Regions from separate parts of the Holzapfeliella sp. JNUCC 72 genome, predicted to be linked through region 1. Evidence: riboswitches for the same ligand, from Rfam matches in the RefSeq annotation. Region 1 holds a riboswitch; the other holds the start of a gene.
The links. Region 1 has a riboswitch for lysine ahead of lysA (diaminopimelate decarboxylase). Riboswitches for the same ligand answer to the same signal wherever they lie in the genome.
Positions count from the first base shown of each region.

Region 2: it holds a riboswitch for lysine, as region 1 does, so the genes downstream of both, JNUCC72_RS05475 (ABC transporter permease subunit) here and lysA (diaminopimelate decarboxylase) in region 1, are expected to answer to the same signal.

Region 1 is NZ_CM132220.1:748,137-756,402, reverse strand. It holds gene fba (class II fructose-1,6-bisphosphate aldolase) at 1-84, shown strand, start outside; gene JNUCC72_RS03695 (glucose-6-phosphate isomerase) at 233-1,573, shown strand; gene JNUCC72_RS03690 (nucleoside deaminase) at 1,683-2,159, shown strand; gene JNUCC72_RS03685 (cation:proton antiporter) at 2,245-3,426, shown strand; gene dapF (diaminopimelate epimerase) at 3,423-4,406, opposite strand; gene JNUCC72_RS03675 (aspartate kinase) at 4,417-5,769, opposite strand; lysine riboswitch at 5,970-6,145, shown strand; gene lysA (diaminopimelate decarboxylase) at 6,243-7,547, shown strand; gene dapD (2,3,4,5-tetrahydropyridine-2,6-dicarboxylate N-acetyltransferase) at 7,570-8,266, shown strand, end outside.
Region 2 is NZ_CM132220.1:1,105,307-1,113,572, reverse strand. It holds gene JNUCC72_RS05500 (YczE/YyaS/YitT family protein) at 1-623, shown strand, start outside; gene JNUCC72_RS05495 (YitT family protein) at 648-1,490, shown strand; gene JNUCC72_RS05490 (hypothetical protein) at 1,558-1,698, shown strand; gene JNUCC72_RS05485 (YfbR-like 5'-deoxynucleotidase) at 1,815-2,444, shown strand; gene JNUCC72_RS05480 (amino acid ABC transporter ATP-binding protein) at 2,475-3,221, opposite strand; gene JNUCC72_RS05475 (ABC transporter permease subunit) at 3,221-4,768, opposite strand; lysine riboswitch at 4,917-5,092, opposite strand; gene JNUCC72_RS05470 (NAD(P)H-dependent oxidoreductase) at 5,161-5,859, shown strand; gene JNUCC72_RS05465 (hypothetical protein) at 5,849-6,022, shown strand; gene JNUCC72_RS05460 (aldo/keto reductase) at 6,057-6,935, opposite strand; gene lepB (signal peptidase I) at 7,102-7,623, shown strand; gene rbsK (ribokinase) at 7,642-8,266, shown strand, end outside.

The DNA.
Region 1 (8,266 bases):
GTTCTTGCACCAGGTACACAAGCTATCCAAGATACAGTTGAAGAACGTATCGACTGGTTTGGTTCACAAAAAGGTAACAACTAATTCATACCTTTTAACAAAAAAGTCACGCCATTTGGTCGTGACTTTTTTTGATATCAAAATAAGAATTATCCTGTTTTAAACCTTGCTTTTTTGACCGAATGCGCTTAAAGTAAGTAGGGTAGATAAAAAGAAATATAGGAGGCAAACAATGGCACAAGTTAAGTTTGATGCTTCAAAATTAACTCCATTTGTTCAAGAAAATGAGTTAAACGAAATGCAAGCAATGGTGAATGCTGCAGATGAACAATTAAGAAAAGGAACAGGCGCTGGAAGCGATTTCAGAGGTTTCATTGACCTACCTGTTGACTATGATAAAGACGAATTTTCACGTATTAAAGACGTGGCTAAAAAAGTACAATCAGATTCAGAAGTTTTCGTAGCTATCGGAATTGGTGGTTCTTATTTAGGTGCTCGTGCTGCTATCGATTTCTTAAATAATGCTTTTTATAACTATGCACCTGATCGTAAAGTTCCTGAAATTTACTTTGCAGGTAACTCAATCAGTGGTAGTTACTTACACGATTTAATCGAACAAATCGGTGACCGTGACTTTAGTCTAAACGTTATTTCAAAATCAGGAACAACAATGGAACCTTCTATTGCTTTCCGTGTATTGAAAGACAAATTAGTTAAAAAATATGGTAAAGAAGAAGCTGCTAAACGTATTTATGCAACAACTGACCGTGAAAAAGGTGCCTTAAAATCAGAAGCTGATGCAGAAGGTTACCAAACATTTGTTGTTCCTGATGACATTGGTGGACGTTTCTCAGTATTATCTGCTGTTGGTTTATTACCAATTGCTGTTGCTGGTGCTGATATCGATCAATTGATGAAAGGTGCAGCAGACGCTCGCTCAGAATATACAGAAACAGACCTTAACAAAAACGAAGCTTACCAATATGCTGCGTTAAGAAATATTTTATACCGTAAAGGTTATACTGTTGAATTGCTTGAAAACTACGAACCAACTTTACAATACTTTGGTGAATGGTGGAAACAATTAATGGGTGAATCAGAAGGTAAAGATCAAAAAGGTATTTACCCTTCATCAGCCAACTTCTCAACAGACTTGCACTCACTTGGACAATACATCCAAGAAGGTCGTCGTGACTTAATGGAAACTGTTATTAAAGTTGAAAAACCTCGTTTTGATGTTGCTGTACCAAGCGATGAACAAAACTTAGATGGTCTTTCATTCTTAGAAGGTAAAACAATGAACCATGCTAATGAAAAAGCATACGAAGGTGTTGTTTTAGCTCATACTGATGGTGGTGTTCCAGTTATGACTGTTTCTATTGCAGATCAAACAGAATACACATTAGGTTACATGATTTACTTCTTCGAAATCGCTGTTGGTATCTCAGGATACTTAAATGGTATTAACCCATTTAACCAACCAGGTGTAGAAGCATACAAGAAAAACATGTTCGCTTTATTAGGTAAACCAGGTTTTGAAGAATTAACACAAGAATTAAACAATCGTCTATAATTAAATAGAATAATCTAAAAAGGATTTCGCGTAATGTTCGTGAAATCCTTTTTTTAATGTTGGTTATAGTGTATTATTGAATTACAAATAGATAAAAGGAGAATGTTAAATGTCATATAACAAAAAATATATGGAATTAGCCGTGAAAGAAGCGCATTCAAATAACTTAACAAATGAAGGTGGTCCTTTTGGATGCGTTATCGTAAAAGACGACGAAATTGTTGCAACTGGACACAATAAAGTTTTATTAAACAATGACCCAACGGCTCATGGTGAAGTAACCGCAATCAGAAATGCTGGTCAAAAACTTGAGACATTTGATTTGTCAGGATGTGAGTTATACACTTCAAGTGAACCGTGTCCAATGTGTTTAAGTGCTATTATTTGGGCAAACATTAAAATGGTTTATTATGGTAATAGCGCCGTAGATGCTGCTGATATTGGTTTTCGTGATGATTATATTTATAAATTCATTGAAGGTGGAACAAAAGATAAAACTGTCATGGACTTACAACAACATGATAGAGAATTGACTATTAAAAGTTTTGAAGAATTTGCTGCTGATCAAGACAAAACAATCTATTAAATTTAAACAAATTAAAATTTATTGTTTTGTTCGAATTAAAATTATGGTAAACTTTATCGAGAATTTTTATAGTTAGGAAAGAAGTATGCACACTAATTTAGAATTATTAATCGTATTATCCATGGCATTGATTGTACCAATTGTAATGGCAAAGTTTAAAATAAATAATGTTCCTGTTCCTGTCGCTGAGATATTGATAGGAATAGTTCTAGGGAAAGGGCTTTTGAATATTGTTCAAATGACCCCGACGCTAAACCAATTATCCTCCTTAGGTGTTATGATATTGTTATTCTTAAGTGGGATGGAAGTTGACTTATCGATATTTAAACGGCGAAGTAAAGCTGAGAAAGCAGGACAATCATTTTTTAAAATGCCTTTAGGGATGGCGGTTTTATCAATTATCTCAATTATTGTGCTGGCATTAGGCTACAGCTTACTACTAAGTTACTTTAATATTTTTTCGGAATTTTTATTTGCAACAATTTTATTTACCACAATGACAATTGGCATGATTTTAGTTGCACTAAAAGATAAAAAACTTGAAAATACTAGTTATGGACAAACCCTGCTTCTAATTGCAATTCTGGGTGTTGTTATCCCATTAATTGAAATCACTTTTTATATGACATTTAAAGGTGCCAGGGGAGCAATACTTTGGTTATTCCCACTCGTATTTATAGTGGCATTATTATTATTGAACGTCAAAAAAGTCCATCAGTTTTTTGATAAAATAGACAAGTCAACAACACAGTTAGATATTCGGTTAGCTTTCTTTTTAATTATTGTATTAGTTACAGTTGCTGAAAAAACAGGTGTTGAAAATATTTTAGGGTGTTTCTTAGCAGGGTTGGTCATGAAATCACTTAATCCAAGCGAAGAAACAAAGCAAAAATTAACCTCAATTGGATATGGATTCTTTATTCCAATATTTTTCATTTCAACTGGATTAAAATTAGACTTAAAAAGTTTAGTGAGTGATCCTAATACGCTGATGTTGATTCCTATTTTCTTCTTTGGGTTTATGTTGACAAGACTTCTAGTCGTACCAATTTTGATGCAAAAATACTCATTCAGACAAGCACTTTCAGGCATGATGTTGACAACAACAACTATTACGTTGATTGTACCTAATGTTACCCTAGGTCAAAGTGCAAATATTATTGATGCAAAGCAAGCAGGTGCTTTTATTCTAGCGGCTGTTATTACAACAATTGTTGATCCAATTGTATTCTCGAAAATATACCCACAAAAAAAACAAGCAGATTAGTCTGCTTGTTTTTTTATTTGTTCAATAAATTTTAGATAGCTTTTCTGTTCTCCTGTTTCACTAACAGTGGCGTGATTGAATTGACGATTGAATAAATCATCTTCAGATATTGTGATGTTATGAGTGTGAGTGGCGTTGCCGATTAACTCTATCCAAAAGTCATTATTAGATTCTTTGTGAACAATCGTTTTAACGACACCACCTGGATTATAAACGGTTATTTCATCTGAAGGAAAAGAATCGATACCTTTATGTAAAACATAAGCAAGAGAAGTCGCAGACATTCCAGTACCACAAGCATTTGTGAAGCCAACACCGCGCTCAAATGTACGAACAAAAAGCGTATTATCTGATAGTATTTTTCCAAAATTGACATTAACACCATCAGGGAAATAATCATTCTTTTGATTGAGTTTTTCCCCTAATGTTTCAAGTGTGTTATTTAAGTCTTCATCTGTTTGAACAAAACTAATTAAGTGAGGATTAGGGACCGCGATAGCATAGAAATTTAAATGATCATTAAATTTTGGAACGGGTGAGTTGAGTAATTGTGTTGTTCCTAGGTTATGAAAAGGGAAGTAATGGTTATCAAAGTGGACAGGTGAGATTTCCACACCAAACGCAGGAACGTTTTGAGCCAGGCTGTCTTGTTTTTTAACAGTTAAATTTGCATTAGCTGTTTCGACTTTGAATTCAGATTCTTGATATTTTTCGGCTAAATAACGCGCCACCGTACGCAATCCATTGCCACACATAGATGCCTCGCTACCATCGGCATTAATGACGCGCATTTTGCCTAAACAATCGGTATTTTGAGATTTTGAGACGACTAATAGACCATCGGCCCCCTCCAAAAAAGATTCTGTTAGTTGCTGTGTAAGTGCGATGATTTGGTCATCTGAGGGATTAAATGAAAGTTGATCTAAGTCTAAAATAAAAAACTGGTTAGATGAACCGTGAACTTTTTGTAATGTAATCATTGTTAAACTCCTAACTAAAAAAATTATGATAAATATAGTCTATTGCTAAATCAGCATCGGCTTGTCTAGTCCCAAGCATTACAGAAATTCTTGAGGCACCTTGATTAATCATATGAATGCCAATATTATTTTGAGCCAGTGGCGAAATGACACGATCTAAGACACCAATATTATCTTTCATACCTTCACCAACAACCATGATAATGGCGTAATCATTAATCCATTGCATTTCGTCTGGTTGAAGAGTGTTTTTAATCTCTTGACAAAGTTGTTTGATTTTAAGGTCTGTAAGTTGGCTTTTATCAAAGATAATTGTCAAATCATCGATACCTGAAGGCATATGCTCATAAGAAACATTATAGCGATATAAAATCTCTAGCAATTTTAATGTGAAGCCAACCTCTTTATTAAGTAGATAACGGTGGAGATATAAAGCAGCAAAACGATCAGAGCTGGCCACACCTGTTATTAAATGTTCTGGCTCAAAATCATTTTCAGGTACGATAAGTGTGCCCGGTAAATCAGGATGGTTAGTGTTTTTAACGTTAATAGTAATTTCAGCTTCAATTGCTGGAATAATGGCTTCATCATGGAATACTGAAAATCCAGCGTAAGAGAGTTCACGTAATTCACGATAAGTCATTTTATTAATGGCATATGGATTTTTGACAGTATTAGGGTTTGCTGCATAAATTGCATCAACATCTGTGAAATTTTCATAGCAGCTGGCATTGAAGCCTTTTGACAAGATAGCACCTGTAATATCTGAGCCACCACGTGAAAAAGTGGCGATTTTATTGTCTTTAGTGATGCCAAAGAATCCAGGTACAATTAAAAGCTCATCACCAACATCAATTGATTTAATGTTGTCGTAAGTTTCATCTAAAACTTGTGCGTTATTAGCTGAATCACTAACATAAAATCCAAATTTTTCCGGATCTAGAAATCGAGCTTTAAGCCCTAGATGGTTTAAAATCAATGTCATTAGCTTTGCGTTTAATCGTTCACCATGAGCTTTAAAACAAGCCATTAGATAGGCGTTGTTTTCGAATTTTTCATACTTTAATTTTTCGATTTTATCTTTAATGCTTTGCAATTCTTCTTCTTCTAAATCAAAGTGGTTTGCGATTTCAACATATCGGTTGAATAGCTGTTCGGTGATTGATTCAGTAGGCTTGTTTTCGATTGTAAGTGTAGCGTATTTGATTAATAAATCTGTAACTTTCGTATCAGAAGCACTTCTTTTTCCTGGGGCTGAAGTCACAACAACTTTGCGACTTGAATCTTGTTTTAAAATATTAATAACTTTCTCAAACTGTTGTCCTGAAGCTAGCGAGCTTCCGCCAAATTTAACTACTTTCATAAAAATTCCCCTTTAGCTTTCTTTTCAAATGATAAGTAAATTAAATTTAACATGCCTGTTTTAAATTTCAACACCCAAATCCGACTAATACATGTCGTTTTAAAGGTCAATATATGGAAATAAATAAAAATAAAAAAATTTTTAAAAAATAATTAACCTAATGGTTTGACTTTTGATTGGTTTTATTATAATATTTTAATCACATCGAAGAGGTTGCAGCTAACATTATTAGAAATAACTAGTCTTCTGTTAAGACAATTATGTTATTTTGAAAGGGGAAGTTGCCGAAGCTAGTACTTAAGCAGATAAGTATCGGCTGGGACATGATTGAACAAGTCATGGACTGTCGCAGTAATTGCGGAGAGCTATCGACAAACGAACAATCATGATGAATGTGAAACTTTCAAAGGGTTCTTTTGTTATTTTAGATAGCAGAAGAACCCTTTTTATATAGTCTTGGAGGAATTTTCGTTATGGAACATAATTTTAATTTAGTCACAAATGCGAATCATCATTTAGAAATAGGCGGAATCGATACTGTTGATTTGGTTCAAAAATATCAGACGCCATTAGTTGTTTATGATATTTCAAAAATCAAACAACAAATTGCAGGATTCAAATCTGTTTTTGAGCAAAACGATGTTGAATATGAAATTAGTTATGCTAGCAAGGCATTTTCATGTTTAGCCTTATATGAATTGATGCAAAAAGAAAATCTACATCTGGATGTAGTATCTGGTGGCGAATTATTCACCGCGCAACAAGCTGGATTTGATTTATCAAAAATTAGTTTTCATGGCAATAATAAATCATTTGATGAAATCAAAATGGCTGTCGATGCGGGTGTAGGTGTTATCGTCCTTGATAACTTTCATGAGATTGAATTGCTATCGTCTTACTTGATTGATACCCAGCAACAAGCTGATGTGATGTTGAGAATCACACCCGGAATATCAGCACATACACATGACTATATTCAAACTGGTCAAGAAGACAGTAAATTTGGCTTTGATTTAAATTCTGGTCAAGCTGAAGAAGCTTTGACAACGGTTTTAAACAATCCTAACTTGACTATGAAAGGATTCCATTCACATATTGGATCACAAATATTTGAAGTTAATGGGTTTGAAATGGCAGCTGAAAAGCTGATTGATTTAGCCAATGATTGGTATCAAAAATATAGTTATCAACCAGATGTGATTAACGTTGGTGGTGGTTTTGGAATTGCTTACACAAATGATGATAAACCGCTAGCACCTGAGGTATTTGTTGATGCAATCATCAAAAAAATCAAAGAAAAAACAGCAGATTTTGGTTTAAAAATGCCAGCGATTTGGATAGAACCTGGAAGATCGATTGTAGGACCTGCAGGTTATAACTTATATACAATCGGTTCTCGTAAAGAAATCCCAGGAAAATCTGCTTATGTGAGTGTTGATGGTGGTATGGGAGATAATGTTCGACCAGCACTTTACCAAGCAGAATATGAAGCTGCAATTGCTAATAAAATGGATCAAGAACCAGTAGAAAATGTCCGTGTGGCAGGTAAATATTGCGAATCAGGAGACATTTTGATTCAAAAAGCAGCTTTTCCAAAAACACAACCGGGCGATATTGTTGCAATGCTTAATACGGGTGCTTATGGTTACTCAATGGCGTCAAATTATAATCGTAATTTAAAACCCGCAGTTGTTTTTGTTGAAAACGGAAAAGATGACTTAGCAATTAAAAGACAAAGTTACCAAGACTTAATCAAATTAGAAAACAGTTTATATTAATTATCAAAAAGGAGACTATATAATGGAAAGAAAAAGCGCACAAGAAATTATTAACTTTATTGGAAATGCCGAAAAACAAACACCTGTTAAGGTTTATATCAAGGGACAATTAAGTGAGATTAATTTTCCAAATACAATTAAAGCTTTTGTAGAATCAAAAACAGGGACACTATTTGGTAACTGGGCTGATGTTGAACAAGTCTTAGCTGATAATCAATCTTTAATTACAGAATACGAAATTGAAAACCATATGAGAAATTCAGCGGTTCCACTATTAGATATGAAGAAAGTTAATGCGCGTATTGAACCAGGTGCTATCATTCGTGACCAGGTTTACATTGGAGATAACGCTGTTATTATGATGGGCGCTTTAATCAACATTGGTGCTGAAATTGGAGAAGGTACAATGATTGATATGGGAGTAATCCTAGGTGGGCGTGCAACTGTTGGTAAGAATGCTCACATTGGTGCCGGAACAGTTTTAGCGGGTGTCATTGAGCCAGCATCAGCAACACCGGTTGTGATTGAAGATGATGTTGTGATTGGGGCTAATGCCGTTGTGATTGAAGGCGTTCGTGTTGGTAAAGGTGCTGTTGTTGCTGCAGGTGCAATCGTAACTAGAGATGTTGAACCGTACACTGTTGTTGGGGGCGTACCCGCAAGAGTCTTGAAAAAAATTGATGATCAAACTAAATCAAAAACAGGACTTGAAGAAGCAT
Region 2 (8,266 bases), 360 kb from region 1:
TTTTAGTAGGTTTTGAAATTCAATTCTTTTATGAATCATTTAGTAACTTCTTTATTTTAACTTCAACTTTTGTTTCAATTGCTGCTGCAATTATAGGATTATTGCTGTTCACTTTGGGAAGTTCATTGTATATGGGCCCAGGACTTGGTGTTGCTCCCTATGATGCGGTAGCTCCTATTTTGAGTAAAAAGTTTCATATTAAATATAAAGTAGCACGTATTATTCAAGATTTATTGTTTATGGCAGGCGCTTTTTATTTAGGCGGTCCAGTGGGATTTGCAACAATTATTATTGCTTTCTTTGCGGGTCCACTAATTACCATGTGGAATAAACGTGTTAGTTATCCGCTAGTTCGAAATGTTAAAGAATTTGCAGCTGAGCCAACACCTAAGAGTTTAGGGAATCGCCTTGTTGCTGCAACAAAAGTTGGTTATGAAGCAGTTAGAAAATCATATGAAGAAACCTTTGAAATTCAAAAAGAAATGACGGGTTTTAGTGATGAAGAATTGCAAAACCGTATTAAAGTTGCTAAGCAAAATTATCAAGATGCTGAACGTGTTGCACAAAATTCTCAACGTCAGTATGAGATGTTAGAAAAAGAACGTGAAAACAGAAATGAATAAGTATATGAATAAGGATGGTAATAAGTGAATCAAAATAAAATAACAAAAACACTAATACGTTTTTTCCTGATTGCTGTGGGTGTTGAAATCATTGCAATCAGTATTAATCTTTTCGCAGCACCTCACAAAATTGCATTGGGTGGTGTTAGTGGAGTTTCAGTTTTACTAGATGCGGTATTTTCAATTCCTACTTACGCGACGGTTTTAGTTTTAAACTTATTGATGTTGGTCTTGTCGTATCTGTTTCTAGGAAAGAAGACAACAATAAATATTGCTTTGGGTAGCTTAATGCTTCCAATTGGATTGGCTTTGACACCAGAAATCATGTTAGTTAAAGATCCGTTTGTTAGTGTAATTGCTTCTGGCGCAATTTTTGGAGTTGGGCTAGCCCTATTGTACAGATGCAATGCTTCAAGCGGTGGAACAGCAGTGCCACCAATGATTGTGAAAAAGTATTTTAGAATTAAAGAACCCATTACCTTATTAGTAATCGATTTAGTCGTAACGTTCTTCAATATTTTTGTTACAGGATTTGAAAGCTTTGTAGTTGCCACTATAGCGTTAGTAATTTCTTCTGCTGTTATTGATTACATTGAAACCGGCCTAGATAGAAAAAAAGTGCTTTATATTATGTCGACGGAAAAAGAAAATGAAATAAGAAAAGCTATTTTGGCTTATGGAACGACAACGACTATATTTGATGTAACAGGTGGTCACAGTGGTGATGAAAACCGCATGATTATGGTGGTTATTGAGAATAATGATTACTTTGCTTTATTAAGTATTTTAGAAGATATTGATCCTGAGGCTTTTGTTTTAGTTTACAATGCCTCGGAAGTTCATGGTGGATTTTCATTAAAAGATTAGGTATACTTGATTTTATTCCTGATTTTCTATATTATAGACTAGAAAGATTAAAATAAGGAGAGATATTATGGGACACAACAAGAGAACAAACGTGCACGTCGGCGTAGGTAATGACCGTCGTCCAGTAAATAGTACAAACTTGAAAAAACGTTTACAAGATAACTTAGATGTTATTAACTTTTTGAAATCAAGAAAAAATAACGACTAATAAACTAAAGCGATGATATAGTAATATATCACCGCTTTTTTTTGAGCAAAAGTTGTTTTTAAAGTTGATATTTGATAACATAGAAAAAATTTGTCAAAAATTAGGAGGATATTTTTATGGGAATGCATGCTTACTTACAAGGACTTAACAACTTAGAAACATTGAATCGTGCACCGGGGTACTTTCAATATCAACAACATTCAGTGTCTACACACTCATTCAGAGTGACACAAATGGCGCAAATGCTAGGCGATTTAGAGGAGATTTCAGGACATACGATTAATTGGCGTGTGCTATACGAAAAAGCCTTAAATCACGACTATACAGAGCGTTTCATCGGTGATATTAAGACACCTGTTAAATATGCGACTTCTGAATTACGCGAGTTGATTGCCAATGTGGAAGATTCAATGACCGAAAACTTTATTCAAAATGAAATCCCAAAAGAATTACAAGAACGCTACCGTAGACGATTATCTGAGGGGAAAGATGATACGCTAGAAGGTCAGATTTTATCAATCTCAGATAAAATGGACTTATTGTATGAAGCATTTGGTGAAATTCAAAAAGGCAATCCACAAGAAGTTTTCATGGAAATTTATCGTGAAAGTTTGCAAAGCATCAAGAAATTTAATCACTTATATAGTGTGCAGTATTTCTTTGAAAATATTTTACCTGAAATGTTATCAGAAGACTTTCCATTTAGAACAAGAGTGATGGAAGTCACAAACTTAATTTTAGAGTAATAAAAAAACACCGCTTAAAGCGGTGTTTTTTTATTGATTCAAGTAGCGTTTTAAGAACTCTTTTGTACGGTCTTCTTTTGGATTATTGAAGATTTCTTCTGGTGTGCCTTCTTCAGCAACAACACCTTTATCCATGAAAACAATGTGGTCAGAAACATCACGGGCAAAAGCCATTTCATGAGTAACTAAAATCATAGTCAAACCAGTATGTGCTAATGCTTTCATAGAAGCAAGCACGTCTTCAACCATTTCAGGGTCAAGCGCACTGGTAGGTTCATCGAACAATAGGACATCTGGTGACATTGAAACGGCACGAGCAATCGCAACACGTTGTTTTTGTCCACCTGAAAGTTGAGCAGGTTTTGCCTTGATGTAAGGATCCATACCAACTTTTTTAAGTTGTTCCATAGCCATTTCTTCAGCTTCTTGTCGTGAACGGCCAAGAACAGTCGTTTGGCCTACAATACAGTTTTCAAGAACGTCTAAGTTGTTGAATAAGTTAAAGGATTGAAAAACCATGCCGACTTTGGAACGGTACTTGGTAATTTCAAAACCGTTACCTAAAATGTTTTCACCTTTGAAGTTAATTTCGCCATTAGTTGGATCTTCAAGCAAGTTTAAACATCTTAGTAAAGTTGATTTACCAGAACCGGAAGAACCAATAATGGTTACAACTTCACCCGGTGTAACATCTAGTGAAATATCTTTTAAAACAAGATGATTTCCAAATTTTTTCTCTAAGTTACGAACACTAATAATTGAGTCTTGGTTAGCCATTAGTTTTTCACCTCTCTTGAATTAGAAGTCACTTGTTCTTGATTAGCCATTAAATTGTAATCTTTAGGACCATTTAATTTCTTTTCGATAAGTCTGAAGATACGTGTAATTGTAAAGGTTAGAACTAAGTAAATAAATGTAATTGTTAGGTAAGTGTGGAAGAACTGGAAGTTTTGTCCAGCAATTGTTGAACCTGTGAAGAATAGTTCAGAAACTGAGATGATGCTCAAGACGGAAGTATCTTTGATGTTAACGATGAATTCGTTAGCAACAGAAGGTAAACTGTTACGAACAGCTTGAGGGAGAATGATTTTTCTCATTCGTTGGAAGTGATTCATTCCTAAAGCACTTGCAGCTTCAAATTGTCCTTCGTCAGTTGAAATAATCCCACTACGGATGATTTCAGAAAGGTAAGCCCCTGTGTTAATTGAAACAACAATTAAAGCAGCTAAAGTACGGTCTAAGTTAAGCCCAAACATTTGAGCAGCACCGTAGTAGAATACAGCAGCTTGCACAATCATCGGTGTTCCACGGAACAGTTCGATATAAACAGAAGCCAGGAAACTAGCAACTCTAGTCGTCCAACGTTTACCACGCGATTTAGCAAGTGGAATCGTTCTGATAATTCCAACTAACAAACCAATGAAGAAACCGACGATAGTTCCGATTAATGAAATGAAAACTGTCATAGCAGTACCACGAAGTAACATAGCACCATATTGTTGCCAAATATTGATGAACCAATTACCTTCAGTCGCAGGTTTTGGCTGACTGTGAACGGCTGTTGTCATCATTTTATCACGTTCATCTTCGGGAATAGTTGCTAGAATTTCGTTAACTTTTTCAAGATTTGAATCACCTTTACGTAATCCAATTGCACTTTGTGTTTCTGAAGGATCTAAATGGAAACCTTGTCCTCTTTTGAATTCAATCATTTTAAGATTTGGATTAGCACTTGAAACGCTAATGCCTTCCGGCTTTTCAGAAACGTAACCATCGATAGTTTTTGATTCAAGAGACACACGCATTGCTGAAAAGTCTTTCATAGCAGGTTCTTTGATGGCACCTTTGATTTGGTTAATAGCGTCATAGTGGAAAGTGCCAAGTTGTCCAGTTATTTTTGCACCATTGAAGTCAGCTAAGCTAGTTGCATTGGCGTATTTTCCAGTACTATTTACGACCATTACAATATTTGAAGTATAGTAGGCGTTTGTAAAGTCAATAGCTTGACGGCGTTCGGGTGTTGGTGACATACCGGCGATAATCATATCGATTTTGCCAGAAGTTAGAGAAGGAAGTAGTCCATCCCATTGTGTTTTAGCAACAACAACATTTTTTTTGCCAAGTCCAGCGGCAATTTTTTTAGCCATTTGAACATCATAACCATTAGCATATAATGATTCTCCGTCAATTTTAACGGCCCCATTGGAATCATCTTGTTGTGTCCAGTTGTAAGGCGGATAGTTAGCCTCCATTCCGACACGTAATGTATCACTTTCTTCAGCGTGTACTTGGTTAGTGGATAAATTAGCTAATCCAACAAGCATGATAATAGCTGAAAAGAAAGTTAAAAGCGGGTTAACTTTCAAAGTTTTCATAAAATTACTCCTTCATGTTTTTGATTTAACACAATAAAAAAAACCTTTAAAAAATAAAGGTTTTGAGGCATTATGAAATAAATTACTGATTATTAAATAACATAATAGCACTCCTCAGATAACTGAGACAGTTCTAGTTGTTTGCCAACTAGACCCAGAAGAATTATTGTGTAGGCAACAAGTCTTCTTCGGCGATAAAATCCTGCCTTAGCTGGTCTTTGTGAACTACACACTCGCAACTAAATAGTGATTATCGCAACCTCTATTGCATTTCTTATTAAATTACTTACATATGATACCCTTAGAATAGAATATTGTCAACGAAAACCAGGAGGAAGCCAATGAAAGTCCATATTTTTGTTTCTCATCCAGATGTTAATAATTCTGTTACGCAACAATTTTTTAAATCAACGCTCGCTTTAGCAGACGCTGAAGTCGAGGTAACAGTTTTAGATGAGCAAATTATGCAAAACCAACAATTTAATAGGAAACAACACCAAGAAAATATTTTAGCTGCAGACCATGTTATTTTTCAATTTCCTTTGTATTGGTACTCAGCACCTTACTCACTTAAAAAATGGCAAGATGACATTTTTACTAATCGATTTATAAATGAGCTAACAAAATTGAATCAGCTTAAACGAAAAAGTTTATCTTTAGTTATCAATACAGGACAACCTCAAAAAGATTTTCAACCCGGACAAAAATCACAATTTAGTTTAAATGAGATTTTAAGACCTTATCAAGTTTTTGCAAATGAATTAGGATTTAATTACCTAACCCCATTTATTGTGTATCAGTTTGCTTATTTAAATGAACAACAACACTACCAATTGTTAGTTGATTACTTAATTCACGTGGAATTGATTAAACCAAGTTTTGTGGATAAGGGTCAATTTTTGCTTAACAAAATTAGACAAAATAGTAACTTAAACGACAATATTCAATTGCAGGCTGTTGTTGATACGATAGATGAACAATTGACTGATTACAAAGATCTAAGAGATGCACTAGATGAGGTGAAGGACAATGAAGAATGATTGGATGAAGGCCATTATTGAAGAGGCATCAAAGAACGAAAATAATTATGAAAAACGTGCATTGTTGAGTTATCTCAATCAATTTCAACATCAACTAGAAGTTCGCCGTGATTTAGCAGAAGGGGAACTTGATGGTAGATTGTGGAACCATGAACAATGGTAAACAAAAAAGACTGACAATTGTCAGTCTTTTTTGTTTAGTCGCCCCATTCTTCAACAGCTTCGTTGATTGAGCCGCCTTCCCATGAAAAGTCGTTGTACCAAAGTGAACGTTTTTCTTGGTTCATGCTGTATAATTTTTGCATATCTTGAGCAGATAATTCAAAGTCAAAGATGTCAGCATTTTGTTGGATACGTTCTTCATGAACAGATTTAGGAATTGTGATAATACCGCTTTGGAAGTTCCAACGTAGAACAACTTGAGCAATTGTTTTGTTGTACTTATCAGCAATTTTTTGTAGTTCAGGATCAGTTAGAACAGCGCCACCGCCAAGAGGTGACCAAGCTTGTAAATGAATACCATGTTGTTGGTTGAATGCTAAAATGTCACGTTCTTGAATTAGTGGATTGTATTCCATTTGGTTAACAGCTGGAATAATCGTAGCGTGATCAAGTAAGTTTTGCATACGTTCGTTATCAAAGTTTGAGACACCAATTGCACGAGCTTTACCAGCTTTGTAGATTTCTTCAACTGCACGCCATGTATCCACGTATTTACCGGTTACAGGCCAGTGAACAAGTAGTAAATCAACGTAGTCAGTTTGTAGACGTTCTAATTGACCATCGATTGCGTCAAGTGTTTCTTGGTAACCTTGGTCACCACCGAAAATTTTAGTTGTTAAAAAGATGTCTTCGCGGGTTTTACCAACAGCTTTAAGTCCTTCAACAAGACCTTCACCAACACCGCGTTCATTTCCATATTGTTTAGCAGTATCAAACATTTCGTAACCATGTTTTAAACCTAGCATAACTGCTTCTTTTGCTTGAGTGTTGTTAGATTTCCAAACACCAAGTCCCATTTGAGGAATACTTGTACCATTATTTAAAGTGATACGTGTAGATAAATCGAAACTCATAAATAAAATCCTCCTTTAATTTTTCACTTCTATAAAAACATTTCAGCTTAATAATTTCAAATAAAATGTTTAGAAAATAGCTGTTTCACATGAAACTTTTAAGCATTTATCACGAAAAATTCATATTAAGTTGATAGGATATACTTGAAAAAGTAGGTGAAAAATTGTGTATTCATTTTTGAAATTTTTGTTTAAATTAGTAATTGAACTTTTAATTTTAGGTGGATTTTGTTGGTTTTTGTTTACCCAGGTTATTAATATCGGTATTATAAAAGGGCAATCAATGGAAAAAACATTATATGATGGCCAATACACGATTTCTGTGAAAATGATAAAACCTAATCGTGGGGATGTTGTTGTGATTAAGTCACCTGATAATCCTCAAGTTCGCTATATAAAACGCGTGATTGGCGTAGGTGGAGACACTATCCAAGTTAAAGATAATCAATTGTATATTAATGGTCAGTTGACCGAAGAGCCTTATTTAGCACCTGATGTCAAAACGGAAGATTTTATCTTAGGAGATTTCACAGGGCGTGCTCACGTTCCTTATGGGTGTTACTTTGTGATGGGAGATAATCGTTCAAATTCATTAGATAGTCGTTCTTTTGGTTATGTGACACCAGATAATTTAGAAAGTGTCGTCAAATTAATTGTCTTTCCATTTCAAGATTTCAAAATTGTCTAATAGTGAAAGAGGAACAAGATGAGTACTAAAAATTCAGTCGCAGTTATCGGTAGTTTAAATCGAGATGTTATTTTACAAATCAATGAGTTGCCACTTGCAGGTGAAACAATTCAAACCCAAAAAGCTATCAGTTATGCTTTTGGTGGTAAGGGCTCTAACCAAGCTGTTTCATGTGTTCGAAATGGCAGCAAAGTTGCGATGGTTGGTTGTTTAGGCCAAGATGGGCATGGTAATCAATTCAAAGAAATGCTTCAAAGAAACAACATTAATTCACAATTTGTTAAACAATTAGCCAACGAAAATACAGGACAGGCTTATATTTTATTGCAAAGTTCTGGTCAAAATTCGATTGTGGTATCAGGTGAAGCTAATCATTTGTTAACTCCTCAAATGGTACAAGAAAGTCTACCTGTTATTCAGAATTCGGACTTTGTTTTAGCTCAATTTGAAGTGCCACTAGCTGCTATTGAAGAAGGATTTGCATTGGCTAGAGCTAATCAATCTAAAACCGTTTTAAACCCAGGTCCAGTTATTGAAGCAGACTTTGAACAACTCTATTCTTTGACGGATATTATTATTCCAAATGAAACGGAAAGTGAAAAGTTAACGGGTATTAAGATAACAGATGATCAAACACTAGCTG